Regions from separate parts of the Erwinia sp. L03-1 genome, predicted to be linked through region 1. Evidence: predicted binding sites of a transcription regulator. Region 1 holds the regulator's gene; the other holds the start of a gene.
The links. Region 1 encodes PurR, which represses purine synthesis genes. Its sites were predicted from a motif close to CANGCAAACGTTTGCNTG; they were not measured.
Positions count from the first base shown of each region.

Region 2: a site for PurR is predicted at 11,289-11,306, ahead of AC4PCC_RS22200 (NCS2 family permease). Genes of this name have one in related genera too.

Region 1 is NZ_CM178762.1:2,535,790-2,550,899, reverse strand. Features, by position in the region: gene sufE (cysteine desulfuration protein SufE) at 1-17, shown strand, start outside; gene AC4PCC_RS11770 (L,D-transpeptidase family protein) at 90-1,085, shown strand; gene AC4PCC_RS11765 (major outer membrane lipoprotein) at 1,348-1,584, opposite strand; gene pykF (pyruvate kinase PykF) at 1,890-3,302, opposite strand; tRNA gene AC4PCC_RS11755 (tRNA-Val) at 3,748-3,824, opposite strand; tRNA gene AC4PCC_RS11750 (tRNA-Val) at 3,833-3,909, opposite strand; tRNA gene AC4PCC_RS11745 (tRNA-Val) at 3,914-3,990, opposite strand; gene AC4PCC_RS11740 (MATE family efflux transporter) at 4,139-5,512, opposite strand; gene AC4PCC_RS11735 (riboflavin synthase subunit alpha) at 5,744-6,400, shown strand; gene cfa (cyclopropane fatty acyl phospholipid synthase) at 6,512-7,660, opposite strand; gene punC (purine nucleoside transporter PunC) at 8,075-9,265, opposite strand; gene punR (DNA-binding transcriptional activator PunR) at 9,379-10,296, shown strand; gene purR (HTH-type transcriptional repressor PurR) at 10,314-11,339, opposite strand; gene cydH (cytochrome bd-I oxidase subunit CydH) at 11,624-11,713, shown strand; gene AC4PCC_RS11705 (C40 family peptidase) at 11,769-12,599, opposite strand; gene AC4PCC_RS11700 (Grx4 family monothiol glutaredoxin) at 12,979-13,317, shown strand; gene rnt (ribonuclease T) at 13,364-14,014, opposite strand; gene gloA (lactoylglutathione lyase) at 14,119-14,526, opposite strand; gene AC4PCC_RS11685 (alkene reductase) at 14,662-15,110, opposite strand, start outside.
Region 2 is NZ_CM178762.1:4,836,272-4,851,381, forward strand. Features, by position in the region: gene AC4PCC_RS22150 (GNAT family N-acetyltransferase) at 1-175, shown strand, start outside; gene AC4PCC_RS22155 (MFS transporter) at 344-1,579, shown strand; gene AC4PCC_RS22160 (TonB-dependent siderophore receptor) at 1,902-4,019, shown strand; gene pstS (phosphate ABC transporter substrate-binding protein PstS) at 4,293-5,333, shown strand; gene pstC (phosphate ABC transporter permease PstC) at 5,409-6,371, shown strand; gene pstA (phosphate ABC transporter permease PstA) at 6,368-7,255, shown strand; gene pstB (phosphate ABC transporter ATP-binding protein PstB) at 7,299-8,069, shown strand; gene phoU (phosphate signaling complex protein PhoU) at 8,086-8,805, shown strand; gene gbpA (N-acetylglucosamine-binding protein GbpA) at 8,941-10,398, shown strand; gene yieH (6-phosphogluconate phosphatase) at 10,516-11,181, opposite strand; gene AC4PCC_RS22200 (NCS2 family permease) at 11,389-12,702, shown strand; gene AC4PCC_RS22205 (4'-phosphopantetheinyl transferase family protein) at 12,754-13,482, opposite strand; gene AC4PCC_RS22210 (glucosamine kinase nucleotide-binding domain-containing protein) at 13,710-14,591, shown strand.

The sequences.
Region 1 (15,110 bases):
CCGCTACGCTAAGCTAATCACTACGCCTTCCCGGCAGGCTTCCCGCACTGCTGTCGGGAGGTTTCTCTCCTGCTCATCGAGAAGCCTCTATGAAACGCTGTCTGATGCATCTTTCATCGTTGTTGCTGCTCCTGTTCGCCTCATCCTGCGTCAATGCCACAGAATATCCGCTGCCGCCCGAAAACAGCCGTCTGATCGGCGAGAACACCATCTACGTCGTTCCCGATGATGGTCGCCCGCTTGAAAGCGTCGCGGCCGCCTATAAAACCGGGCTATTGGGGATGCTGGAGGCGAATCCCGGAACCGATCCCTGGCTACCTGCACCCGGTACAAAGCTGACCATACCTTTACAAATGCTGCTGCCCGATACCCGACGGGAAGGGATAGTGGTTAACGTCGCCGAGCTGCGCCTTTACTATTACCCTAAAGGCGGGGACCGGGTCATTGTTTACCCGATTGGTATTGGTCAGCTGGGGGCGAATACGCCACCGATGGTAACCCGCATCAGTCAGAAAATCCCAAACCCTTCATGGACACCGACGCCCAATATCCGTAAACGCTATGCGGCAGAAGGGAAAACGCTGCCCGTTACCGTGCCCGCCGGCCCGCAAAACCCGATGGGGCTTTTCGCTCTGCGCCTTGCCTGGGGGGCGGGGCACTATCTGATACATGGAACTAATGCGGATTTTGGTATTGGGATGCGCGTCAGTTCGGGCTGTATTCGTCTGCGGCCCGCTGACATTAAAGCCCTGTTTGACAGTGTTCCCACGGGTACACGCGTACAGATAGTCAACCAGCCGGTGAAATATGCCACAGAGCCGGACGGCAAGCGCTATATCGAGGTGCATCAGCCGCTTTCGCATAGCGACCGCGACGATCCGCAGACCATGCCCATTTTGCTCACTTCTGGCGCGAAAAAATTTATTAACAGTGGGCTGAGCGACGGGCAGGTTATCGGCGACGCACTGAAACGCCGTTCTGGAATGCCGGTGCTGGTGAATAGCGGCGAGCCAGAGCAGGGGACTCTGCCTTACAGCCGCCACCAGCAGGATTCAGACGCATCACCGTCACAATCGACACCCTGAGCCACCGCATGCCGCAGGCACGTTAGCATGGCTTGTGGAGCGTTTAAGCCGGGGCAGCATCTTAAGCCGCGTGATGAATAGTAACAGGTAGGTTTGCAGGACAGGGTATGGATAAGAAGCTTCGGGGCGTTACAGGGGGATTAATCAGCGGTAGCTGTACGGTAAATTAAGACGACTCACTACCGGCGGGCAGCTTAAGTGAGGGGGCATTTTAGACAAAAAAAATGGCGCACACTGTGCGCCATTTTCATAACCAGAACTCTTACTTACGGTAAGAGTGAGCCTGGTTGTCCAGACGCTGGTTAGCACGAGCTGCGTCATCTTTAGCAGCCTGAACGTCAGAACGGATTGCGTTCACGTCGTTGCTCAGCTGGTCAACTTTAGCGTTCAGAGTCTGAACGTCGGTAGACAGCTGGTCGATTTTAGCGTTGCTTGAGCAACCAGCCAGCAGAGTTGAACCCAGGATTACCGCGCCCAGTACCAGTTTAGTACGATTCATTATTTATACCCTCTAGATTGAGTTAATCTCCATGTAGCGTTACAAGTATTACACAAAGTATTTTCTAATGAGAATAAATTTTTGATGGGAAGGTGCTTAAATTTGATCGTTCGCTCAAAGAAGCATCGTCTTTGCACTTAAGTACAAAAAAATTAGCTAAAACAGGCGCGTTTAATTGGACACTTCTTAAGTTTGTAAAATTTTGAGGGGATAATTTCAGGCAGATGTTTTGTGGTGTTTCCAGATGATGACTATAAAAAAAGCGCCACTCGGGCGCTTTTTTAATCTCTAACCCTAATCTGAAATTACAGAACGTGTACGGATGCGGTATTGGTTGTTCCGCTTGGCACCAGGGCACCAGAAACCATCACCACCACATCGCCTTTTTGACCATAGCCGCTGGCAAGCGCGACTTCTTTACCCAGGCGGTAAAAGTCATCGGTTGAAGCAATTTCGTCGACGACGCTGGTCACAATGCCTTTGCTCAGCAGCAGCTGGCGAGCGGTGAGTGCATTGGTGGTCAGCGCGAGAATGGTGGCGTTAGGGAAGTATTTACGCACGGATTTGGCCGATTTACCGCCTTCTGTGGCAACCACGATCAGGGGGGCTTCCAGGTTTTCTGCCGTCTCTACCGCGCCACGGCATACTGCTTCAGTAATGCGCATTTTACGGTTGTCATGATGCGAATCGATACGGCTCTTCATAACGCGATCGGTACGTTCGCAGATGGTCGCCATAATGGTGACTGACTCCAGGGGATAACGTCCTTTCGCGCTTTCGCCCGACAGCATAACCGCATCGGTGCCATCGAGAATGGCGTTAGCCACGTCGCCTGCCTCCGCGCGGGTAGGGCGTGGGTTCTTGATCATCGAATCAAGCATCTGAGTGGCTGTGATAACCACCTTACGTGCGCGGTTACATTTTTTGATCATCATCTTCTGAGCGAAGATAACTTCTTCAACCGGGATCTCAACGCCCAGATCGCCACGCGCAACCATGATGCCGTCGGACGCATCAAGGATTTCGTCGAAGTTATTCAGGCCTTCCTGGTTTTCGATCTTGGAGATGATCTGAATATGCTCGCCGCCGTGCTGCTTAAGATGCTCACGGATCTCCAGCACGTCTGAGCGCTTACGGATAAACGACGCCGCGACAAAATCAACGCCCTGTTCACAACCGAAGATCAGGTCACGCTTGTCTTTTTCAGCCAGCGCAGGCAGCTGGATAGAAACGCCCGGCAGGTTAACGCCTTTGTTTTCACCCAGGTCACCATTGTTAAGGACTTTACAGACCACGGTGTTTTCTGTGACTTCAACCACTTCCATGCCGATCAGGCCGTCATCCACCAGCACGGTATTGCCGATTTTGAGATCTGATGCAAAACCCGGATAGGTGACCGCCACGCGTTCGGTGTTACCCACCACGGACTGGTCGGTGGTAAAGGTAAAGGTCTGGCCTGCTTTCAGCGCGGCGTCGTTGCCACCCTCCAGCTTCATGGTACGGATTTCCGGGCCTTTCGTGTCCAGCAGGATCGCCGCCTGGTGGCCGGTGTTACTCATTACGGCGCGCAGGTTGGCAATGCGCTTGCCGTGCTCTTCATAATCGCCGTGAGAGAAGTTAAGGCGCATTACGTTCATTCCCGCATCCAGCAGGTGAGTCAGCATTTCTTCCGATTCGGTTTTTGGTCCGATAGTACAAACAATTTTGGTCTTTTTCATGACGAGTTATCTATTAAGTTGTAATGGATGTGAGAGTGACAATCCCGGCGCCGGTAAAAAAAGCCCCGGAGAAGAATTTTTGCTTGAGTCGTAAACTGCGGTACAGATTAAGAATAGGTGACAGTAGGGTCGTTTGCAGAGGAAGTTGAGACGCAGTTTCAGCGCATGCGCAGCGAAGGGCGCAGGACGCTATCGTTTTTTGTAAAGGGCCAACCATACGCTGAAACCATTCAAATGAAACAACGTCGGTGATTATAGCGAGTCGGGTAGACGAAAACCAACTAAAAAGCATGATCTTATCAGTCAATTATTGCGTTAGCGCATAGTGTTGCGCAATAAAAACGGGCCCAGGGGCGTCACAGCAGGGGACGAGCACAGTGCAAAGCGGGAGATTCGTTGACGGAGAAACAGAGAAAAAGTTAACGCAGGAAGTGGCTGTCAGGAGTGGTGCGTTCTAGAGGACTCGAACCTCCGACCCCCACCATGTCAAGGTGGTGCTCTAACCAACTGAGCTAAGAACGCATAAATGCTGGTGCGTCCGAGTGGACTCGAACCACCGACCCCCACCATGTCAAGGTGGTGCTCTAACCAACTGAGCTACGGACGCACTGTGGTGCGTTCTAGAGGACTCGAACCTCCGACCCCCACCATGTCAAGGTGGTGCTCTAACCAACTGAGCTAAGAACGCATCATTACTGTATTACTAACAGCGGGGACGAATATTAACGACAGCGTTACCGCCTGGCAAGCAGAATCCGCTTTTTTCTGTGTGACTGCTGCGCAACTGTGCGAAGCGCAGCATATTTAAGCATGCCTGCACAAAAAATGCCGGAAAATTAGTGTGCTGCACGTGCCAGAATCTGCCCGGCTGGCTGACGCTGCAGGCGGCGGATACGCCAGACCATCATGATTGCCGCGGAGGTCAGACCGATGATAAACCCCATCCAGAAACCCGCCGGGCCCAGCGGTGCAACCACCCAGTCTGTCATCGCCAACACATACCCACAGGGCAGGCCGAGCACCCAATAAGCTGTAAAGGTGATAAAGAAGATCGAACGCGTATCTTTGTAACCGCGCAGAATGCCACTGCCAATCACCTGGATTGAATCGGAAATCTGGTATACCGCAGCCAGCAGCATCAGCTGAGCGGCCAGCGTAACCACGGCCGGATTATCGTTGTAAAGCAGCGCTATCTGCTCGCGAAACATCACGGTAAACAAAGCGGTCACACAGGCCATGGTTATCCCGACGCCCTGTGCCGTCCAGGCGGACACCCGTGCCGCGTCGGCCGATCCCTGCCCAAGCCGGAAGCCCACGCGGATCGTCGTCGCCACGCCCAGTGAAAGCGGCATAACGAACATTAGCGAACTGAAATTCAGCGCGATCTGATGCCCGGCAACCTCGACGATCCCCATAGGGGAGACCAGCAGCGCGACAACCGCGAACAGCGTGACCTCAAAGAACAGCGCAAGCGCAACCGGCAGGCCTAACGTAAACAGGCGCCAGAGCACCGACCTGTCTGGCGCGCTCAGGCGCGTCGGCAGGCGGATATCACGCAGTGAATGCGCGCGGCGGGTCCAGAGTTTCATTACCACAAACATTACCCAGTAGACCGAGGCCGTCGCCACGCCACAGCCCACGCCGCCCAGCGCGGGCATGCCAAAATGACCATAGATAAAGATATAGTTAACCGGGATATTTACCATCAGACCCAGGAAGCCAATAATCATGCCGGGCAGGGTTTTGGCCAGTCCTTCGCACTGATTGCGCGCCACCTGAAAAAACAGATAGCCTGGCGCGCCCCACAGCAGCGCATGCAGATAGCCTGTGGCTTTATCCGCCAGCGTCGGGTCAATATTGTGCATGCTGCGGATGACAAAACCGGCGTTATAAAGCAGCACCATCACCACGGCGGTAGCCACCGCCGCCAGCCAGTATGCCTGGCGTACCTGATGCGCAATACGGTCCCGACGACCCGATCCATTATACTGCGCCACCACCGGCGTCAGTGACAGCAGCAAACCGTGTCCAAAGAGAATGGCGGGTAGCCAGATTGAGGTGCCCACGGCAACCGCGGCCATATCCGTGGCGCTGACAGCGCCTGCCATAATCGTATCGACGAATCCCATAGCGGACTGAGCCACCTGAGCAAAGATCACTGGGATCGCCAGCGCTAATAACTGACGCGCCTCAATAAGGTACTTCTGCACACGAACACCTGTTTATATTTATGTAGGAGGGAGCCTGGCTGCCGCAATATCGCACTGAACACCACGTTTAACAGCAGGGCTGGCCGATCAGTGTAATGATCGCAGAGCAAATAGCCAATCTTAGCCGGAAAAATAGCGCAGACTGTCGGAGTAAAAAAACCGTGGGCGTTTGGATTTACGCGTAAGCCAGGGCAAACTAACAGGTAGAATACTCTATTTGAGGTGATAACCATGTTTACCGGTATTGTGCAGGGCACCGCCGAACTGCTCGCGATTAACGAGAAGCCTAATTTCCGCACCCACACCGTGCGACTTCCGCCCGACATGCTGCCAGGTCTGGAGTTGGGCGCGTCCGTTTCTCATAATGGCTGTTGTCTGACGGTGACGGGAATAAACGGCGATCGGGTAAATTTCGATCTGGTCAAAGAGACGCTGCGCATCACTAATCTGGGCGATCTCAGTACTGGCGATTATGTCAATGTCGAGCGGGCAGCAAAATTCAGTGATGAAATTGGTGGTCATCTCATGTCTGGCCATATTATGACCACGGCAGAGATTTGCAAAATTCTTATCTCAGAAAATAACCGCGAAATCTGGTTTAAACCGCGTGATGCGGAGCAGATGAAATATATCCTGCATAAAGGATTTGTTGGCATTGATGGAATAAGCCTGACGATTGGGGAAGTGACCAAAACCCGTTTCTGCGTACACCTTATTCCTGAAACGCTGGCGCGGACCACGCTGGGGGCCAAACGTCTGGGGGATCGCGTGAATATTGAAATCGATCCGCACACTCAGGCGATCATTGAAACCGTCGAACGCGTACTGGCACAGCGTGACGCCCTGCTTAGCCAGGCCGTCGCTCAGGACGCTCCAGAGCAACGCTAAACCGCCTCTGCGTTAAACAGCCTGTAAGCTTTAGCGGATAAAAGCGCCATAGCGAAATGCCAGGCATAAAAAGGCCGGCGTAAATTACGCCGGCCTTTTAGCGGAACAGGATTAATGCGGGACGCGAAGTCCCCCTTCAATTCCGTGCGTAAACATCACCTGCCAGAGCTGCATATGGCGCGCACGAAAGGCCCCTGCACAGGCATTAAGATAATAAATAAACATGCGTTTAAAGCGCTCACCGTACTTTTCAGAGAGCTCAGGCCACACTGCAAGAAAACGGTCAATCCACGCCATCAACGTGGTGTCATAGTCCGGGCCGAAATTATGCCAGTCTTCCATAACGAAGTGAGGTTCGCTGGCCTCAGCAATATGGCTTACCGAGGGCAGGCGACCATTAGGGAATATATATCTGTCCAGCCAGGGATCAACATTCTCGCCGGTCGTATTCGCCCCAATGGTATGCAGCAGGAAAAGCCCATCCGGCTTCAGATTTCGGTTCACCACGTTAAAGTAGGTGGCGTAATTCTTAGGGCCGACATGTTCAAACATCCCCACGGAAACAATCCGATCGTACTGTTCATTCAGATCGCGGTAGTCCTGTAACAGGATAGTGACATCCAATCCTTCACAGCGCTGCTGAGCCATTTTTTGCTGTTCGGCAGAGATAGTGACGCCAGAAACGCGAACGCCATAGTGACGCGCCGCATATTCTGCCAGCCCGCCCCAGCCGCAGCCGATATCCAGAAGGGACATACCGGGTGCTAATTGCAGCTTTTCGCAAATCATTTTTAATTTTGCATTCTGCGCATCCTCCAGCGTCCGGGCTTCCTTCCAGTAGCCGCAGGAGTACTGCATATGGGAATCAAGCATCAGAGAAAACAGATCGTTGCCGAGGTCGTAATGTTCCTTTCCCACAATCCACGCGCGCTTTCTTGACTGCTGATTGGTTAGTCTTGCGGCGGCAATACGTAAGGTATCTTTGAAATGATGGGGGAGTTTCTCATCGAGCTTCGCCAGTAATACGCGATGAAAGAACATGTCCATTCTTTCACACTCCCACCAGCCATCCATATAGCTTTCACCCAGCCCCAGTGAGCCTTCCTGTAGCACGCGCTTAAAAAAGGCAGGGTTGGTTACCTGGATATCCCACGGTCGGGTACCATTAATGTCGATATCTGCACTGCGCAACATCTCCTGAACGATTCTGTACCACTGATTCTCTTCCAGGCTCACTTCTTCTATACACGATGAACTCATAGTCTCTCCATCACCCTGTGTGGTTGATACCCGAGAAATAGAAAAAACAATTCCTACGGGATTTTGAGAATACGCACTCGCTAGCGTACGTTTGATTTCCGGCGTTACAGAGGATTGAATATAAATATTAGCAGAGTAGAGCAACGGGGATGCACGGATTAAAACCCAGACTACCCTGTCAGAATTGAAAATTTACCTTTTATTTCTCGTTTAACCGTCAGACTTGCTAAAAGCATAAGAGGCCTGGCAGGTATTCCCGATATCCTTCACCCTGCTGGCAGGTTATCTGCCAGCATAGCGGAGGGTTATCAGGCGGAAATTGTTATTTTTTTACCCAGCGAAACGAGTATATGCTCACCCCTGACAATATTCAAATGTTTATTGTTAGGTTGCTAACTAAAAGTATTCAGCAGGTTAACGACTACTTTCAGCGCGATGCAGTGACGTTTCTGCCGCTTTTGTACGCTGTAAAATATAGCCGATTATGGCAAATAGGACAGTCGACAGCATAACCAGCGAGGTAGACCACAGCGGGCGGGTAAGAAATGAGGAGATCAGCAGGCTGGCCACGCAGCAAAGCCCCAGCTGGAGCGTATTTTGCAGCGCCGCGGCCTTACCGCTGGCCTGTGGGAAGGGAAGCAGGGCATTCGAGACAACAATCGGATACAGCGCACCGTTCGCCAGGGCAATGCCGCAGAACGGCAGCAGCAGCGCATACACAGAGGGGATCGCCTGCTGAGCCGCGATAAAAAATGCAATAATGCTCAGGCTGTACAGGCCAAGCAGCCAGGGCAGAAGTGAGCCGCCTTCCGTACGCTTAAGCAGGGTTCGGCAGCCATAGCCGCCGGTCAGAAAGGCCAGCGTCTGAGGGAAGTAGCTCAGGCCAATGCTGCCAGGTGACATGCCCAGCGCGGATAAGATAAACGGCGAACCGGTCAGCCAGGCAAAGAAGCTGGCAGAGCAGGCGGCGTACATCAGCACGTTACCGCTGTAAACAGGAGATTTCAGCAGGGTTAGAAAACCCGTCTTCTTATCGCCGTTTTTTGGCATAACGCGTGGTGTTGCTGTCAAAAAGAGCGTGCAAACCAGCAGTAGTAGCGTAATGACCATCAGGGCAATAAAAATTGCGCGCCAGCCGAAATGGTTGAGCAGCCAGGCGCCTAGCAGGGGAGCCAGTGCCGGAGAGAGTGCTACCAGCGGCATGATTGTGGCAAAAACCTTGCTGGCCTGGGTGGCGGAATAGCGGTCAATCACCAGCGCCTGCCAGGTTACGGCGGCCGCGCAGATGCCAATGGCCTGCACAAAGCGCAGCACCAGCAGCAGGGTGGCATTGTGCACCCACCACATTCCGGCACAGCTGATGGCAAACAGGCTCAGACCCATTAGCAGCACCGGACGACGGCCGATTCGATCGGAGAGAGGGCCCCATATCAGCTGCGCACAGGCAAAGCCCGCCAGAAAGAGACTCAGGCTGGCACCGATCGCTCCCGCGTCGGTTTGCAGATCCTGCTGCATCAGCGTAAAGGCAGGCAGATACATATCGGTGGCCAGAAAGCCGATGACGCTAAGCAGCGCCAGGTAAAGGGTAAAAAGTTTTGCAGGCATTTTTTTGCTCTTAATTTCAGAAGAATATAACGGCGCAGAGTGTAAATGCGTGCCAGAGTCGTTGTGAAACGCTAATATTTGTCCATTGCGTTCAAAAAATTTGCAGGCAAAAAATGTGGTCAGAACATTCCCTCGAAGTGATTGATGCCGTTGCCCGAAACGGCAGCTTTACCGCCGCGGCTGCTGAGCTGCACCGGGTCCCCTCCGCTATCAGCTATACCGTACGTCAGCTGGAAGAGTGGCTGGCCGTTCCGCTGTTTACACGCCGTCATCGCGATGTCGAACTGACCGAGGCGGGACGCTACTTCATTCAGGAGGGGCGGAGCGTAATCAAAAAAATGCTTGCCACCCGGCGTCAGTGCCAGCAGGTAGCAAACGGCTGGCGCGGGCAGCTAAATATCGCCGTAGACAGGATAGTGAAACCCCAGCGCACCCGGCAGCTGGTTGTCGATTTCTACCGTCATTTCCCGGATATGGAATTACACCTTTCCCCGGAGGTGTTTAATGGCGTGTGGGATGCGCTGGCGGATGGCCGGGTAGATGTAGCGATTGGCGCAACTCAGGCAATACCCGTTGGCGGGCGCTTTGCCTTTCGCAATATGGGCGCGCTGAACTGGCGCTGTGTGGTTAGCGCCCGCCATCCTTTGACAGAAATCTCAGGACCGGTCAGCGAGGAAGCCATCCGCGAATGGCCCTCTCTGACGCTGGAAGACACATCCCGCGCGCTGCCCAAGCGCACTACCTGGACGCTGGATAATCAGCGTCGGCTGGTGGTGCCCGATTGGGAGAGCGCTGCGGACTGCCTGCTGGGCGGGCTTTGCGTCGGAATGGTGCCAGGACATTTTGCCCGTCCGCTGCTGAGCAGCGGCGCATTAACTGAACTTGTGCTTACCGCGACATTCCCCGACAGCCCCTGCTGCGTCAGCTGGTCGCAGCAGCAGGCCAGCCCCGCGCTGGGCTGGCTGCTCGACTATCTTGGCGACACCGGGACGCTCAATAATGAGTGGCTGAACGAGGGGGCAGAGGAATGAGCAGGCGGCTAATGGCGTTAGCGGCGATAGTCTACAAAGGGACCATCCGCCACTGAACGACGCTCGATCAGGCTGGGATGAACTTCAATCGTCTGTGGCTCCTCACGCTTGCTGGTAATACGATCCAGCAGCATTTCAAAGGCCGTTTCGCCCAGCCTCTCTTTTGGCTGGTGAACGGTGGTCAGGGCCGGGGTGAAGTAGCGCGCGTTGCGCACGTTATCATAGCCGATGACCGAGATATCCTGGGGAACGCGCAGACCCATCTCATCAGCGGCACAAATCGCCCCCATCGCCATAATATCGCCGCCGCAGAATACGGCGGTAGGCCGCTGCTTCTGGGATAAAATTTGCTGCATGGCACGATAGCCAGATTCGGGTTCGAAATCACCCTGTACCAGCCACTCATCGCGCAGGGTGATCCCCGCTTCGGATAGCGCCTTTAGAAAACCGGCATGACGGCCACCGCCGGTGTTACGCTCCAGCTGACCGGGAATGACGCCAATATCGCGATGGCCGCGCTCAATCAGATAGCGGCCTACCAGATAACCGCCCTCAAAGGCGTTATCCAGCACCGTATCCGTAAAATCACCGCGTGACTCGCTCCAGTCCATGACGACCATAGGAATATTTCGGTTATCTTCAAGCATCTGGATCAGTTCATCAGGATACTCGGAGCACATCACCAGCAGGCCATCGACGCGCTTTTGCGCCATCATTGACAGATACGCCTGCTGTTTGACCAGATCGTTGTGCGCATTGCCCAGAATCAGGGTGTAACCGCTGGCAAAGCAGCTGTTCTCCACGGCTTCAATAATCTCGGCAAAGTAGGGTGCCTCGCTGGACGTTGCCAGCAGGCCGATGGTCCGGGTGTGATTAACCTTGAGACTGCGGGCGACCGCACTTGGCGAATAATGCAGTTCGCGGATGGCAGTCCATACTGCTTCCCGCGTGGCTTCGGCCACAAAGCGCGTTTTATTAATGACGTGGGACACCGTGGTGGTCGACACCCCGGCGCGTTTAGCCACATCTTTGATTGTTGCCATGAAATCACTACTCCTGTACTTACCGCAACTTGCTGATAAGTATATTGTTAAACGATTGCCTGAAACGGCAAAATCCGTCGCCGTTTTTTATGAATATTCGGTGGCGTCAGTAAGGAAAAGGGGGCAGTCAGCCAGGCCTGTTGCGTCGGTTGCAGACCGCGAACGCAACCCGTTGCGCAACGAAATGGAATTCTAACAAGGCTGAGCAGAGAAAACGAGATTTTTACCGCCGGGTGTGGGAAAATTGATGGTGACACAAACTGTAAGGGTATAAAGGAGTATCTGTGGACACCGATCTGAAATTGTCTCTGCTAACCACCGTTAGCGCGCTGTTAATGATTATTATTTTCAGCTTTACCGCCGTCATGCACTAAAAAAAAAGGCCGATCGTCAGATCGGCCTTTTTATATTCACTACGCGACGCGGAGATTAGCGGATCGTTCTGGGTGTCATCACCCGACGTGCGCCGATGTAGTGACTTTGCCAGTATTCATCAGCCAGCGCGCTAACCTGAATATCTTTTCCGGTACGAGGCGACTGAATAAATTTCCCGCCGCCAAGATAAACGCCTACGTGATCCGCTGTGCCGCGTCCGTTAATGCGGAAGAAAACAAGGTCGCCTTTCTCCAGCTCGCCGCGTTTGATGTTCGCCGCATCGCGCAGGTGATACATCTCATTGGCGGTGCGGGGGATCTTAAACTTAACCAGATCCTTGTAGGCATACCACACCAGGCCGCTACAGTCGAAGCCCGTTTTAGGCGATGTTCCGCCCCACTGGTAGGGTTTACCCAGCTGGCCCATCAGCTTGTTCATCGCCGTCTGACGCGCTTTTTGATAACGCGCCCGGTGTGCCTTGCTCATTTTTAGTGGGGCGCTAAGTACCTCGGCGGTCAGTTCTTCACCCTGCTCGACGGATTTGCCACGACGGTGACCATAATGCTTTTTACCCAGACTGGCCTGCAAAGCGGCTTTGTGCCTGAGGCCAGATTTCCGGGAGTGGGACGATACAGGCTGCGGCGCGAGCGTTTTTTTGGCCTTAAGGCGGGTGGCGGGTATACGGCGTGACTTGCGGGTGGACTCTTTAACTTTTTTCGTTACGCTACCCTTCACCTGCCGCCGCTTACGACGATCGTCCTCACGGGCGGCACTGCCTTCCACCTTATGGTGGTTTGCATTAACTGGAGCATGTGGCGATGCGTGCGCCACATTAAAAAAGAGCTGCGCGAAGGCCAGCATCAGGAGCGTGATAAGTAAACGCATCGTTACCATTAACTGTTTATGCTCCCGCCAGAGGCAGAAGCTCGGCTAAATTAGGATATCTGCTATACGGCAGACAAGTGAGCGCAATTCTAATCTAACTCTTTAACAAAAGGTAAGGTCTTTTTTGTTTCAATGATGTACAACAAGTAATTGTTGGCAATTTCAGCATAATCAGCTGGTTATGTGCTCATCAACCCGGGGTAAGCCGTGACAGCAGCGGCGTCAGGCTCAGGCAAATGTTATTTTGTTGTTTTTACCGCTGGATAATTCGCCACGCGGAACCCCCAGGATAATTCCCTTACTGAAAATGTCGTTTTCATCAGGGGGCCAGAGTCGCTACAATAAATAAACACGAAGTATCCGTTATAGGAAGGCATTTATGAGTACTGTTGAGAAAATTGAGCGCCAGATAGCAGAAAACCCGATTCTGCTGTATATGAAAGGTTCTCCGAAACTGCCAAGCTGTGGCTTTTCAGCACAGGCCGTTCAGGCGCTGTCAGCCTGTGGCGAACGTTTTGCCTATGTTGATATCCTGCAGAACCCGGATATTCGTGCCGAGCTGCCTAAATACGCTAACTGGCCGACCTTTCCACAGCTGTGGATCGACGGTGAGCTGGTGGGCGGATGCGATATCATCATCGAGATGTATCAGCGCGGTGAACTGTTGCAGCTAATTAAAGAGACGGTGCAAAAATATCCGTCTGACGCGGCTGAGTAAGTTTTCGCTGGGTTTGCAAAGCGGGGATCGACGATCCCCGCTTTTTTTATGCCTCGCTGTCGGCAATGGGCAGCGGCCAGCCACCCAGTCGCTTCCAGCGGTTAACCAGCTCGCAGAACAGATCGGCGGTTTGCAGGGTGTCGTACAGCGCGGAGTGCGCCTGGCTGCTATCGAAAGGCATACCGGCCGCGAGGCAGGCTTTAGCCAGCACCGTTTGTCCCAGCACCAGCCCGCTCAGCGCAGCGGTATCAAAGGTCCCGAAGGGATGAAACGGATTACGCTTCAGGCCTGACCGCTCCGCCGCCGCATTCATAAAGTTAAGATCAAAGGTCGCATTATGGGCCACCATAATGGCGCGATTGCAGCCCCGCTCTTTGATGCCCTTACGCACCATCTTGAAAATGGCATGCAGCGCCTCATATTCACTGACCGCGCCGCGCAGCGGATTGCCGGGGTCAATGCCGTTAAACGCCAGTGCTTCTGGCATCAGGATAGATCCTTCAAACGGCTCAACGTGGAAGTGAAGCGTTTCGTCTTTCTCCAGCCAGCCATCCTCAGTCATTCTCAGCGTGACGGCGGCGACTTCCAGTAGCGCATTGGTTTTAGCGTCAAACCCGGCGGTTTCCACATCAATGACCACCGGATAAAAACCGCGAAAACGGCTGCTCAGGGCGTTAAGTTCGTTCGATTCAGACATCAGGATCTCACAGGCGAAAAAATGCAGCGCGTATTATGGCAAATTTCAGTACGGGATGCAGCAGGGGAAGAGGGGGAGAGGGTGCCCGAAAGCACCCGCGGGTATCAGTTACCCAGGCCGTGGCCGGCGTGCTTGTTCTCAATCAGCTCGATTTTGTATCCGTCCGGATCTTCAATAAAAGCGATAATGGTTGAGCCACCCTTTACCGGGCCGGCTTCACGCACCACGCTGCCGCCTGCTTTACGAAGGCGATCGCAGGTGGCGGCAACGTCATCAACGCCCAGCGCGATGTGACCATAAGCATCGCCGAGGTCATATTTTTCAACGCCCCAGTTCCAGGTCAGCTCAAGCACTGCCCCTTCGCTCTCTTCCTCATAGCCCACAAAAGCCAGCGTGTATTTGTATTCTTTGTTTTCGCTGGTGCGCAACAGGCGCATGCCCAGAAGGTTGGTGTAAAAATCTATTGAACGCTGCAAATCGCCAACGCGGAGCATAGTGTGAAGTAAGCGCATAACATCCTCTTGTGGTAAGCGTTATCATCCGATAACGGTAAATATGTGGTAAGCGTTATCATCCGACAACGGTAAATATTCAGTATAGCGGCGTTCGCAGCCGGACGTAATCCAGGCAGCCCTGAGGCTAAAGCCTTAATCCCCGAGCGCAGGGTAATCCGTGTAACCCTCAGCGCCGCCGCCGTAGAAGGTCTCCGGGCGAGGCTCATTCAGGGGCGCGCTGGACTTTAGTCGCGCCACCAGGTCGGGATTGGCGATATAGCTGCGGCCAAAGGCAGCCGCATCTATCAGCCCCTGCTCAATCAGCGTTTCGGCTTTCTCCGCCGTATAGGCGCCGGCACCGACGATCACTCCCGGATAGACGGCGCGAATGGCCTTGCGGAACGCCTCGCTGTAAGGCTTGCCGCCTGCCCAGTCAGGTTCGGAAATATGCAGGTAGGCTAGCTTACGTTTGGCCAGTTCGCCAATATAGTACAGCGCCGCCTCTTCCTGATCTTCTCCATTGTCCAGTCCATTAAAAGGACCCAGCGGGGAGATGCGGATGCCGATACGATCGGCGCGCCAGCCCGCAATCGCTGCATCCA
Region 2 (15,110 bases), 2.3 Mb from region 1:
TCCGCAGTTTGCCAGTAAGTTTGCCCGTTATGACCTGTTCGCCCCGGCCTTCACCCGCTCCTGCCTGAACCGCCTGCAGCTGGCGAACAATCAGCAGATGATTAACCTGACCGACCCGGCGGAAAACCTGAAGTTTGCCGGGACGCTGGATAACCCGATTGCCCGCTGGCGCTAACCTGCCGTTCAAAAGCGTGCACGGCGTAGCCGGGCAGGCAATAACGTGGCGGGGTATTACGCCCCGCTGTGCAGATATTTTCCTCTGCCCGCTAAAAAAGTGGTGTATGTTGGCGCGGTCGCTTCGGCGGCCGCGTTTTTATCATTCTGTTTTGGGGAAGGAACCGCAATGTCTCTTTTTACACCCGTGTCGCGCCTGACCCGCCGACATTTGATTTTTCCACTGTCGCTGGTGCTGTTCGAGTTTGCCACCTATATCGCGCACGACATGATCCAGCCTGGTATGCTGCTGGTCACCAGCGAGTTTCACGTCGGGCCGGAATGGGTCTCCGCTTCGCTGACGGCCTACCTGATTGGCGGTATTGTTCTCCAGTGGCTGCTCGGGCCGCTTTCTGACAGGTTGGGCCGCCGTCCGGTGCTGCTCTCCGGGGTCGCCTTTTTCATGCTCACCTGCATGGCAACCCACTGGGTACAAAGCATCGAGCAGTTTGTTCTGCTGCGCTTTCTGCAGGGGATAAGCCTCTGTTTTATCGGGGCGGTGGGCTACGCCACCATTCAGGAGGCATTCGACGAATCGCTCAGCGTGAAGATCATGGCGCTGATGGCCAACGTGGCGCTGCTGGCACCCCTGGCAGGCCCGCTGGCCGGGGCGGCGTTTCTCTCGTTCAGCGACTGGCGCACCATGTTCTGGCTATTCGGCGGCGTGACCGCCGTGGCGCTGATAGGTCTGTGGCGAACCATGCCTGAAACGTCGGGCGACAGAAATACCTCGCTGTCGGTCAAATCGCTCGCAGCAGGTTATTACGCGCTGCTGAAGAACCGCCAGGTGATGGGCGGTTCGCTGGCGATTGGCCTGGTGACCATTCCCTGCCTCGCCTGGGTCGCGCTGTCGCCGGTTATCCTGATGCATGACGAAGGGCTAAGCCGGATGGATTACGCGCTGCTCCAGCTGCCGGTCTTCGTGGCGATGATCGCCGGTAACCTGACGCTGGGTCGCCTCGCCAGCCGCCTCCCCATTGAGCAGCCGCTGCGGCTGGGGGCCTGGCCGATCCTTGCTGGCCTGGCAATCGCGGCCATCAGCACCGCCATCAATACGCACAGCTATTTGTGGCTGACCGCCGGACTGAGCCTCTACGGCTTTGGCACCGGGCTGGTTAATGCCGGGCTTTACCGGCTGACGCTGTTTTCCAGCAGCGCCGGAAAAGGCAGCGTGGCGGCGATGTTAGGGATGGCGAGCATCGTGGTCTTTGCGCTGGGGATTGAGGCTGCTAAAGCGGCTTACTTCAGCGGAGGCAGCGCGTGGTTCAGCCTGTTTAATCTGGTCTGCGGCCTGCTCTGGCTCTGGCTGGTACGGGCATTTCTGCGCGAGCGCCAGCGCCGCAGCCTGGCTATGCCGGTGACGTAACAATTTTGCCCATGCTGAAAAGCTGGCCCTGGACGCAGGGATCATCCGTGCGGGCGATGATTACCGCGCCTTTCATACGGCGGCGTCGGCGGTGGAATGGTGCCTGACACCGAGATGAGGTTATATCTGTAAAAGGGAAAGCATTTATATCCCTACACTTTCAATGAGAAAAGATAAGAAAAATCAACGCTTGAAAAGCTGAATAGGAAAGATAATAATTCTCATTGAGATTACACATATTCTTACATCTCTATAACGCGCGTCTTTCTACTTCACTCCTGCGAGACGGGAGCGATAAGCCTACTTATTTAAGGGATTGATAATGAGAATGCCTTTTATCCTGAAGCGTTCCGTTCTGCTCTGTTCTGTCGCACTTTGCACACCCGCTCTCACCTGGGCCGCCGATACCCTGGTCGTTACCGCAGAGCCTGTAGAAACGGCTACTTCTCCGACCGAAGGCTATACGGCGAAAACCAGCAGCGGCGCCACCAAAACCGATCGCCCACTGATAACTACCGGCCAGTCTGTGTCCGTGGTGACCCGCCAGCAGATGGAAGATCAGGGCGCGATGGACGTCAACCAGGCGCTGAACTATACCGCCGGGGCCTTCACCAACTTCGCAGGGGCGGCCACGCGCTACGATACGGTTTCGCTGCGCGGCTTCCACGGCGGCGACGTGGACAACATCTTCCTGGATGGCCTGCGCCTGATGAGCGATCCCGGCAGCTACAACGTGCTACAGGTCGATCCCTGGTTCCTTGAGCGTATCGACGTCATCAAAGGTCCTTCCTCCGCACTCTACGGTCAGACCGTGCCGGGCGGGCTGGTGATGGAAACCTCTAAGCGCCCGCAGTTCTCCCCGCAGGGCCATTTCCGCCTGTTCACCGGCACCAACAGCACTAACGGCGCGGCCTTTGATTACACCGACGCGATTAACGATCAGTGGGCGTTTCGCCTGACGGGTATCACCCGCAACAGCGATACCCAGTATGACCATACCCGCGAAGAGAAATATGCTATCTCCCCGTCTCTGCTGTGGCAGCCGGATGAAGATACCTCACTGCTGCTGCGCGCCTATCTGCAAAAAGACCCCTCCGGCGGCTATCACAGCGCGGTGCCGGGTGACGGCAGCATCACCGAACATAATGGCCGTAAGCTGAGTACCGGCTTCTATGACGGCGACAGTTCGCTGGATCAGTTCAAGCGCAATGAGCAAATCTACAGCGCCGAATTCGCGCATCGCTTTAACGATACCTGGGCATTCCGCTCGAATGCCAGCTACTCGCACTCAAACGTCGATCTCGATCAGGTGTATCAGATTGGCTGGGACACCGCCAATCCTGACCTGCTGAATCGCTACTACTCCGGCTCCCGTTCCTCGCTGGACGCCTTTGCCATCGACAACCAGCTGGAAGCAGATTTTGCCACCGGCGAGGTTGACCACAAGGTGGTGCTGGGCGCTGAATATCATCAGTATAAAAATGATCTGAGCGACGCCAGCGGCTATGCCAGCCAGCTGAATGCCGTTACCGGTCAGGCTGTGGGCCTTAACCCGGACTACACCTTCAGCAAGTCGCAGCGCCGCTACTACCAGACCGGGGTCTATCTGCAGGATGAGATGGTGTGGGATAAGTGGCATCTGGACCTGTCCGGCCGCTACGATCGCATCGTCTCGCAGACGGAAAACTATGCTTACGACAGCAAATACCGTCGTCAGGATGACCATATTGGCGGTCGCGCGGCCCTGCTCTATGCCTTCGATAACGGCATTTCGCCTTACGCCAGCTACAGCCAGGCCATTACGCCGCAGTCCCTCTCTGGTCGGGACGGTAACCTGCTCAAGCCAACGACCTCTGAGCAGTATGAGGCCGGTGTGAAGTATCAGCCGGTGGGTACTTCCGATCTCTACTCCATCGCCGTTTATGATTTAACGCAGAAGGATGTCGGCAACCGCGTGGTGGTAGGCTCCTACTATGATCCGGCAGGAAAAGTGCATTCACAGGGGCTGGAGCTGGAAGCACACAACCAGCTCACGCCGCGCCTGAGCACCCTTGCCAGCTATACGGTGAACCACGTGCGCTATAAGGACTCGGTGGACGGCAACGACGGACATACCCCTTACGTGACGCCAAACTCCATGGCGTCGGCCTGGGCTAAATACCAGTTTGACTATGGACTGAGCGTCGGTGCGGGCGTGCGCTATATCGGCAAGCAGTGGGCGGATAACGAAAATACCACGCGGCTGCCCTCCGTCACGCTGTTTGACGCATCAGTGCGTGCCGATCTGGGCGCCTGGAACAGCAGCCTGAAAGGTGCCTTTGTGCAGGTTAATGCCAATAACCTGACCGATCGTGACTACGTCTCGGCCTGTTACGGTACCGGTTACTGCTACTGGGGCGCTGAGCGGACTATTATGGCGACCGTCGGCTACGACTTCTGATGCGACGTCGCTGTTCCAGATAGCGTGCCGGGGTATGTGCTGCGGTAATACGCGCAATAATTCAGCGTAACGCCTCAGTCGGCCCGAGAACTCAGCGTGGGATAACCCTGCGCTGAGTTTTTTTATGCCCGGCAGCCAGTCACTTTCCATGTCATAAAACTGTCATATTGCGTACATGTCACTGTCATCAAAATGTCCTATTTTCCCTCCAGCAGCAAAAAATACTGAGATTAAGACCGCGTGTAGTCTGACTTTTAATCCCCCGGAGGGAATATGACACTGGTACGCAAAACCCTGACGCAATTCGTCGCAGTAACCCTTTCACTCAGCACTCTTTCCGTCATGGCGGCCACCAATCTGACCGGCGCGGGCGGCACCTTCCCGGCACCGGTTTATAACAAATGGGCCGCAGAGTACAACACGGCGACGGGTGCGCAGGTTAACTATCAGGGCATCGGATCCTCCGGCGGTGTAAAGCAAATAATCGCGAAAACCGTCGACTTTGGCGCGTCTGATGCCCCAATGAAAGACGACGAACTGCAAAAAAATGGCCTGTTCCAGTTTCCGACCGTGATTGGCGGCGTGGTTTTGGCCGTTAATCTGCCTGGCGTGAAATCCGGCCAGCTGACGCTGGACGGGAAAACCGTCGGCGATATCTACCTGGGCAACGTTAAAAAGTGGAATGACCCGGCTATTAGCCGCCTGAACCCCGGCGTTAAGCTGCCCGACAGCAACATCAACGTGGTGCGCCGCGCCGACGGCTCCGGCACCTCGTTCGTCTTCACCAGCTACCTGGCAAAGGTGAACAGCGACTGGAACAGCAAAGTGGGCAAGGGGAATACCGTAAACTGGCCGGTTGGCCTGGGCGGTAAGGGTAACGACGGCGTTGCTGCCTTTGTTCAGCGGCTGCCAGGCTCAATTGGCTACGTCGAGTATGCCTATGCGAAACAAAACGGCCTGGCCTGGACCAAACTGCTGGATGCCGATGGCAAAGCGGTTGAACCCGGTGAGCAGAGCTTCAGCAATGCGGCGAAAGGCGCAGACTGGCAGCGCTCTTTTGCTCAGGATCTGACGTTTCAGAAGGGCGAAAATGCCTGGCCGATTACCTCCACCACCTTCATTTTGCTGCATCAAGTGCAGGATAGCGCCGACAAGGGCGCAGCCGTGCTGAAATTCTTCGACTGGGCCTACAAAAACGGCAGCAAAACCACCACCAGCCTCGACTATGCGCCGCTGCCGGATGCGGTGGTTAAGCAGATCCGCGCCGCATGGAAAACCGACGTTAAAGACAGCTCAGGCAAGGCCCTCTTTTAATCAAGGGGCTCGCTGACTGACCCCGGTATGGGGCGAGCCCTGGGCCGCCCCTACACTTCACTTACTGAGAACGCTATGGCTGCAACCACGCCGACATTCAGGCCTCCCGGCAGGCGGGGCGATATTATCTTCAGCGCGCTGGTTAAGCTGGCGGCGCTGATTGTACTGTTGCTGCTGGGCGGCATTATCGTCTCGCTTATTATCTCCTCCTGGCCGAGTATCCAGAAGTTTGGCTTCGCCTTTTTATGGACCAAAACCTGGGATGCGCCCAACGAACAGTTTGGTGCGCTGGTGCCGATTTATGGCACCGTCGTCACTTCACTTATTGCGCTGATCATTGCCGTACCGGTCAGCTTCGGTATCGCCCTGTTCCTGACCGAGCTGGCGCCTAACTGGCTGCGCCGTCCGCTCGGCGTGGCCATTGAACTGCTGGCCGCGATCCCGAGCATCGTCTATGGCATGTGGGGCCTGTTTATCTTTGCTCCGCTGTTTGCCACCTGGTTCCAGACGCCGCTCGGCGATCTGATGGCGAATATCCCCATCGTCGGCGCACTCTTCTCCGGTCCGGCCTTCGGCATCGGCATTCTGGCCGCCGGGATTATTCTCGCCATTATGATCATTCCCTATATCGCATCGGTCATGCGCGACGTCTTCGAACAGACGCCGGTGATGATGAAAGAGTCTGCCTACGGCATTGGCTGTACCACCTGGGAGGTTATCTGGCGCGTGGTGCTGCCGTTTACTAAAAACGGCGTGATCGGCGGGGTGATGCTTGGCCTCGGACGCGCGCTCGGTGAAACCATGGCGGTGACCTTTATCATTGGCAACACCTACCAGCTCGACAGTCCGTCGCTGTTTATGCCGGGCAACAGCATTACCTCGGCGCTGGCGAATGAGTTTGCCGAAGCCGAATCGGGCGTGCATACCGCCGCGCTGATGGAGCTGGGGCTGATCCTTTTCGTCATTACCTTTATCGTGCTGGCCTGCTCTAAGCTAATGATCCTGCGCCTGGCGAAAAGTGAAGGAGGGCGCTCATGACCGCGCTGGACATGCATACCCCTGACGGACTGGCGGCCTCGCGCCGCAAGATGCAGGCCTGGCGACGGCTGAAAAACCGCATCGCCCTGACGCTTTCGCTGATGACGATGGCATTTGGCCTGTTCTGGCTGGTGTGGATCCTGTTTGCTACCGTTACGCGCGGTATGGATGGCCTCACGCTGTCGCTATTTACCGAGAATACCCCACCGCCAAACACGACGGGTGGCGGCCTGGCGAACGCCATCGCTGGCAGCGGGCTGCTGATCCTCTGGTCAACGCTGGTGGGAACGCCGCTGGGGATCATGGCCGGCATTTACCTGGCGGAGTATGGCCGTAAATCCTGGCTGGCGGAGGTTATCCGCTTCATTAACGATATTCTGCTCTCCGCACCCTCTATTGTAGTGGGGCTGTTCGTCTACACGCTGGTGGTGGCGCGGATGCAGCACTTTTCCGGCCTGGCGGGCGTGGTGGCGCTGGCGCTGCTGCAGATCCCGATCGTCATCCGCACCACGGAAAATATGCTTCGGCTGGTGCCGGACAGCCTGCGCGAAGCGGCCTATGCGCTGGGCACGCCAAAATGGAAGATGATCTCGGCGATTACCCTCAAAGCCTCGGTTTCCGGCATTCTTACCGGCGTGCTGCTGGCGATAGCCCGTATCGCGGGAGAGACCGCGCCGCTGCTGTTTACCTCGCTCTCCAATCAGTTCTGGAGCACCGATATGATGCAGCCGCTGGCTAACCTGCCGGTGACGATCTTCAAATTTGCCATGAGTCCGTTCACGGAGTGGCAGAGCCTGGCCTGGGCGGGCGTACTGTTAATTACGCTCTGCGTCCTTCTGCTGAATATTCTGGCGCGTGTGGTCTTCGCCAGGGGCAAACATTAATTAAGCGTGCGGCTGCGGCGGCATGAACCATGCGAGAAGAACAATGGCTGACAACTCCTCCAGTAATATGATTCAGGTGCGAAATATGAACTTCTGGTATGGGAAATTCCATGCCCTGAAGAATATCAACCTGGATATTGCCAGAAATCAGGTGACCGCCTTTATCGGCCCGTCGGGCTGCGGGAAATCCACGCTGCTGCGCACCTTTAACAAGATGTTCGCGCTCTACCCGGAGCAGCGCGCGGAGGGGGAAATCCTGCTCGACGGCGAGAATATCCTGACCGCCAGCCAGGATATCGCCCTGCTGCGCGCGCGGGTGGGAATGGTCTTTCAGAAGCCGACGCCGTTCCCGATGTCGATTTACGAAAACATCGCGTTTGGTGTACGCCTGTTTGAAAAACTGTCACGTGCCGATATGGACGAGCGGGTACAATGGGCGCTGACCAAGGCTGCGCTGTGGATGGAAACCAAAGATAAGCTGCATCAGAGCGGCTACAGCCTGTCCGGTGGTCAGCAGCAGCGGCTCTGTATTGCGCGCGGCATTGCCATTCGCCCTGAAGTGCTGCTGCTGGATGAACCCTGCTCGGCGCTGGATCCGATTTCCACGGGCCGTATCGAAGAGCTGATCACCGAGCTGAAGCAGGATTACACCCTGGTGATCGTTACGCACAATATGCAGCAGGCGGCGCGCTGCTCCGATCACACCGCCTTTATGTACCTGGGCGAGCTTATTGAGTTCAGCGATACCGACACGCTGTTCACTAAACCGCACCAGAAGCAGACTGAAGACTATATTACCGGCCGCTACGGTTGATTGACGGGAGAACACGATGGATAACCTTAACCTCAACAAACATATCTCCGGGCAGTTCAACGCCGAGCTGGAGCATATCCGTACCCAGGTGATGACCATGGGTGGGCTGGTGGAGCAGCAGCTTACCGACGCCATCACCGCGATGCATAACCAGGATGGCGAGCTGGCGAAGCAGGTCATTGCGGGCGATCAGCAGGTCAATATGATGGAAGTGTCGATTGATGAAGCCTGCGTGCGGATCATTGCCCGGCGTCAGCCCACCGCCAGTGATTTACGGCTGGTGATGGCGATCATCAAAACCATTTCCGAGCTGGAACGCATCGGCGACGTGGCGGATAAAATCTGCCGCACCGCCCTGGAGAAGTTTGGTCAGCAGCATCAACCGCTGCTGGTGAGCCTGGAGTCGCTGGGCCACCATACTATTCAGATGCTGCATGACGTCCTGGACGCCTTCGCGCGTATGGATCTCAATGCCGCCGTCGAAATTTATCGCGAAGACAAAAAGGTCGACCAGGAGTACGAAGGCATCGTGCGGCAATTGATGACCTATATGATGGAGGATCCGCGCACCATTCCCAGCGTACTCACCGCCCTGTTTTGCGCGCGTGCCATCGAGCGCATTGGCGACCGCTGCCAGAATATCTGCGAAATCATCTTCTATTTCGTAAAAGGGCAGGATTTCCGCCACATCGGCGGCGATCAGCTGGATAAACTGTTAACGGATGACAATAGCTGATCCCTCCGGCCTTAGTTAAGTATAATTATTCAAGCTTAAGAGGATGTTGCTTGAGCCCTTTAGGTAAATCACTGAGTATCCGATTTTTCGGTATTTTTCAGCCTGATGAATATTTATCTAAAGGGAATGCAATTTATGAAGTTAAAGATCCTCGCATTAGCTATTTCCACTCTGACGGTTACCGGTGCCTGGGCGCACGGTTATATTCAGGAGCCAGCCAGCCGCGCGTATCAATGTAAACTGGGCAAAAACCTGGACTGTGGTAATGTCACCTGGGAACCACAAAGTGTCGAACAAATCTCCGGTTTTCCGTTTACTAAGCTCCCACGTGACGGTGAACTGGCCAGCGCAAGTATCCCGACTTTTGCGCAGCTGGATCGTCAGTCTGCGGATGCATGGGCGAAAACGCCGTTTAAATCAGGCAAGCAGAAATTTACCTGGAATCATACCGCACCGCATAAAACCGTCAGCTGGACCTATTACATCACCAGGCAGGATTGGGACGCGAACAAACCCCTCACCAGAAGCGCCTTTGAGTTAACGCCTTTCTGTACCGTACCGGGCAATAATCGGGCACCTGCACGCTCCGTAACCCATGAATGTAGGGTGCCAGAACGTACCGGCTATCAGGTGGTTTATGGCGTCTGGCATATTGCCGATACGGTTAACAGCTTCTATCAGGCTATTGATCTGGACTTTGGCAGCGGCAGCGATCAAAACCAGACTCCTGCAGAAAGTGAATGGACGCAGCTGAGTGGTGTGCTTTACGGCAAGGACCTTAAGGTCGGTGATACTGTTTCAGTCAGCTTTTTCGATACCAATGGGATAATAAACGCTCTTAAGTATCAGCTGAACATTACCAGCGAAGATTTGACTGATAAAAATCGCTGGTCAAAAGCCCTGGCGGAGGTGATTAACAAAGAATCTCAGGGGCGGCTTCAGGCCGGAGTGATGAACAGCACCACGAAAGCTATCGAGCCCGTATTCGGACATAACAACCTCTATACCCGTAGCGATCTCTCAAGCGTTAAAAGCTTCGCACTCTCTTATACGGAAAATCAGGCGCCGGCGATTCAGGAACGTATTACCTTAAGCCATCTCACGGCTGAAAAAATCAAAGGCGGGAAATCGGAGGTTAAATTTAATGTCCATGTGTCTGGTAAGCTGAATATTGAGGCAAAAGTTTACGATAGTGCTGATTTGGTCAGAGGGTATCTTAAATCCGAGCTGAATAATACCAACAGGGCGCTGAGTATTCACCTTGATGGTGTTGAAGCGGGGGAATATATTTTCAAGGTTATCGCAACTAACGAAAAAGGCGATATTCTGCAGCCAGAATATATTAAATTCAGACTGGAAAACGATCCTTCAGAGGCCAGGCCTGACGCTGAATTAAACGATCTGCCTGTCTTCCCGGCCGGTATTTCAGATTATAAAGCCGGGACGCGCGTTATTCAGCAAAAAAACCAGAAAGTTTATGAATGCCTGCCGTTCCCCAACAGCGGATATTGCAAGCAGTGGAGCCAGAGCGCAAACCAGTTTGAACCCGGCGTGGGTTCGCACTGGCAGATGGCATGGAAACAGATGAACTGAGTTGATGCTGCCCTCGGGGCTGACCCCCTCGCGGGAGGAAAAGCTGTTTATCTTTCCTGACGGAAGATAACCCATTTTTATCCAGTGAACACGCCTGGCTTAGGGTGTTCACTGCCTTTATTTTGTGGTCAGATCCCAGCCACGTGCCTTCCACAGGCCCGGCAGCTGCGCCATATCATCAAACGCGGTCACCAGCGGATGGTCGATCGGCTTATTATGGGCATCCGCACAGTAATAAAATACCGGGATACCCGCGGCAACGCCGGCGTTAGCGCCCGCTTCGGAGTCATCCACCAGAATACAGTTGTCCAGTGGTACGCCCATCTGTTTCGCCGCGTGGACCATCAGGTCCGGGTCCGGTTTCCAGCTGTTGATATCGTAGCCGCTGTACAACCGGTCATCAAAAAAGCGGCGCATCTTCGTCAGGCCCAGCGAATGCTGCATTTTCGGCACGGTGCCGTTTGACACCACGCAGACGGGCACGATTATCTGCTCCAGCAGGGCATAAGCGCCTGATATCGGCTTAAGTTCAAGGTCAAAAAGGCGGGCAACTTCTGCCCGCCAGGCGGATTCAAACTCCTCCACCGGCACGGTCAGGTTAAACCGGTTAGCGACGGTTGGAATAATCTCGTACAGCTTGACGCCTTTATATTTCTCAAACATCTCCTGCAGCGGCAGCTCCGCCCCAAAGCGGGCAAAGATGTTGACGTAAGCCTGAGCACAGAGTAATTCGCTGTCAACCAGCGTCCCGTCGCAATCAAAAAACACACAGCTAACAGACATGGTGGGTTCCTGTATTCATTATCATCATGCCACTTTACCTGTCTGACACCGAAATGCGACCTGCAATTGTCAATTCCCGTTAGCGGCAGCGATCTGAAGGTAAATGCGGCGCAATCGGTTGCGAAAAAACCGCCCGGCCGTCTACCAATATTAAATTTTTAGGTTAGGATAGCCGACGATAACTTCTCTTCGTTCTGGAATCACACAATGAATAATCCTGGCCTGTTACAGCGGATCTTTAAACTGCAGGAGCACGGCACGACCGCGCGCACGGAAGTGATTGCGGGATTCACGACCTTTCTGACGATGGTCTACATCGTTTTCGTGAATCCTCAGATCCTGGGTGCAGCGGGCATGAATACCCAGGCGGTGTTTGTCACCACCTGCCTGATTGCCGCGTTCGGCAGTATTCTGATGGGCCTGGTGGCCAACCTGCCGGTTGCGCTGGCACCGGCAATGGGACTGAATGCGTTTTTTGCCTTTGTGGTGGTAGGGGCCATGGGCATTTCATGGCAGGTCGGCATGGGAGCGATATTCTGGGGGGCGACGGGCCTGCTGCTGCTGACTATTTTCCGCGTCCGCTACTGGATGATCGCCAATATTCCTCTCAGCCTGCGGGTGGGCATTACCGCCGGTATCGGCCTGTTTATTGCGATGATCGGTCTGAAGAACGCCGGCATTGTGGTTGCTAACCCGGAGACGCTGGTGGCCGTCGGCCACTTAACCTCCCATAGCGTACTGCTGGGGGCGCTGGGCTTCTTTATTATCGCCATTCTGGCGTCACGCAATATCCATATTGCGGTACTGGTCTCCATTGTGGTGACCACGCTGATTGGCCTGGCCATTGGCGATGTGAAGTACGACGGGGTATTCTCCGCGCCAACGGGCGTCACGTCGATTATCGGCCAGGTCGATCTGGCCGGGTCGCTCAACGTCGGCATGGCGGGGATCATCTTCTCCTTTATGCTGGTGAATCTGTTCGACTCCTCCGGTACGCTGGTCGGCGTAACGGATAAAGCCGGTCTGACCGATGAGAAAGGCACCTTCCCGCGTATGAAGCAGGCGCTCTATGTCGACAGCATCAGCTCGGTGGTTGGCTCATATATCGGCACCTCTTCGGTGACGGCCTACATCGAAAGCTCATCGGGCGTCGCTATCGGTGGCCGCACCGGGCTGATGGCGGTGGTCACCGGGATCCTGTTCCTGCTGGTGATGTTCCTTTCACCCCTGGCGGGTATGGTGCCGCCCTATGCGGCAGCCGGTGCCCTGATTTACGTTGGTGTACTGATGACCTCAAGCCTGACGCGGATAAAGTGGGAGGATCTGACCGAAGCCGTTCCGGCTTTCGTTACCGCTATCATGATGCCGTTCAGCTTCTCCATCACCGAGGGGATCGCACTCGGTTTTATCTCTTACTGTGTGATGAAGCTCGGCAGCGGTCGCTGGCGTGAAATGAGCCCCTGCGTCATCGCCGTGACTCTTCTGTTTGTTCTCAAGATCGTCTTTATTGACGCACACTAAGATAGATCGCGGACAGCAGGTAAACCTGCCTGCTGTCGGTAAGAGTCGTCATTACGGCTCCCTGCGTTTTTCTGGCAGGGAGCTGATTAATTTCAACGTGCGCGGCCCCATCTTCTTCCCCTCGATAGCGGTAATAGAAACCCAGCGATCGCCCCCTTCATACTGCCAGAGATGCAGGCGTTCGCTGCCCGGCGTGCGTGCGCAGGACCAGACCATAAACTCCTCCGCGTCGGAAATGGCCTGAATGTCGGGAAAGGCCTCTGAGCGCAGACGCCCCGATGCGGGAAACAGCCGTAGCGGCTGCGACTGGTCATTATCCGGAAGCTTCAGTATGCTCTGCCTTATCATCCATAGCTGGGCCGCCGCTTCATCCGGATCGTTTTGGGCGTTAATCCACGCTTTTTCGCCCGAAGAGAAGAGGGTGGAAAACTGTTTCTGCAACTGCCGACTGTGGGCCCGAAAAATATCCATTGCCAGCCCAACTGCACCCTCTTCATCAGCCAGCAGGATGCCGACAATATTGCCGGTATAGGCGATGCTGAAATCAGGAAGCTGCGGATCGACAAAGCAGGGGCGGCCACTGGCCGTCACGGTAAGCTCGGGCAGGGAAGTTATGCCATAAACGTGCAGCATCAGCTGTGCCAGCAGCGTGCGGGAAGCCAGATAGCGCCTTCGACGCCTGTCAGGCAGCCCGGCAGCATAGCGGATCAGGGTGGGCGGGAGGTGCTGCGCGGGTATCCCGGCCCAGTCGGGCGTCCAGCGCGCGAAATGACATGCCATTGGTCACTCCATGATAATGGTCGGGGGTCGTCTTCGCTATTGTAAGAATTTTCTTAAGCGATTACACGTCGCTTTGCCGGGTTCGGGATAAATTCGGATTATTGGCACTTTTGCCTCGCTCCACTGTTCTCCGCAGACGATGTTTTGATTGCGGTTCAGCCTGTTTTAACTCAGGATTTGCACCATAACGCTGGATCACCTGGGGCGCGAGAGGGGAGAAAAAACCTGTGCAACCTCACTATTTTCTGAGTATTGATGGCGGCGGTACGCGATGTCGCGCCCGGCTCACTGACCGTCAGAATCATCTGCTGGCCGAAGCGGTTGGCGGGCCCGCCAACGTCTGGTCACAGTTTGAGGCGGCGCTGGCAAGCGTGGAGGCACTGACAGAGCGGGTGATGACGGCGGCAGGGCTGCCACCCGCCGCGCGGGCACAAACCGCAATGGTTGCCGGTCTTGCGGGGGCCAATGTCGCCTCGGTCAAAGCCCGCCTTGCCGACTGGCAGCCCGTCTGCGCCTCTTTGCGGGTGGTGGGCGACGTGGATATTGCCTGTCTGGGTGCACATCAGGGCGCGCCCGGCGCGGCGCTGATCGTCGGCACCGGCAGTCAGGGCGTCTTATGGGATGGCGAGCGCTTTTCCCGGGTAGGCGGCTGGGGTTTTGCGCTATCCGATCACGGATCGGGTGCCGAGCTGGGACGCCGCACCCTGCGGCTGGCGTTGCTGGCTCATGAGGGCATTGTGCCCGAAACGGCGTTCACCGACCGCGTGATGGGCAGGTTTGATCGCAGCCCGGAAGCCATGCTGCTGTGGACGCAGCGGGCAATGCCCGCCGACTGGGGCAGCGTGGTGCCGGAGGTGTTCGCGGCGGCGCAGGCAGGCGATCCCCACGCAGACCAGCTGATACAGCAAACTGCTGATGATATCGCGCTGCTGGTGCGGCGACTGATGGGGGCCGTTGGCGGTCGTCTGGCGTTAATGGGCGGCCTGGCAGAACCTGTCCAGCCCTGGCTTGCGCCCGACATTCTGGCGATGCTGGTACCGCCGCTGGGCGATGCCCTCAGCGGCGCAGGCTGGCTGGCGCGGCAGGGTGAATACTTTGCTTCGCGTTAGGCGATCATGGGACAGTAACTACCGTAATTATCATTGCAGTAGCCGCGACTTTCCGGATTCAGCCTGCGCAGGCGGGCCGGTCATAATCTGGAACTTCTGACGAGTGTAATAACGAACTGCTTCGTTTCAGCAATATTCAGCAGGGATGAATTAAGTTTGTTTACGGAAAAGTGCGGCCAGTTTGCCGAGCTGCACCTGTAGGGTAAGACGACGACTCACTGCAATAAGCCTGATGCCCTTCCGGCGGGGTTCCTTGATGGATCATATTACCTTCTTTGAACACCCATAAATACCAGGGTTAATGGTACCCAGGAATCGCGTCGTTTTTATAAATATCATCCCGGGGAGTAAATTATGGGATCAGCCGCACAGGGCTTATACTGTTTACTGCGGTGAGTGAGCTAGCGTATATTTCGTTAGAAAACGCTTTTAACGTGCAGGGTTTAGATATCCAAACTCTCCCAGCAGATCCATGGCCTGAACAATACGAATAAAAAGCATCCTTAATTATCCATGAAA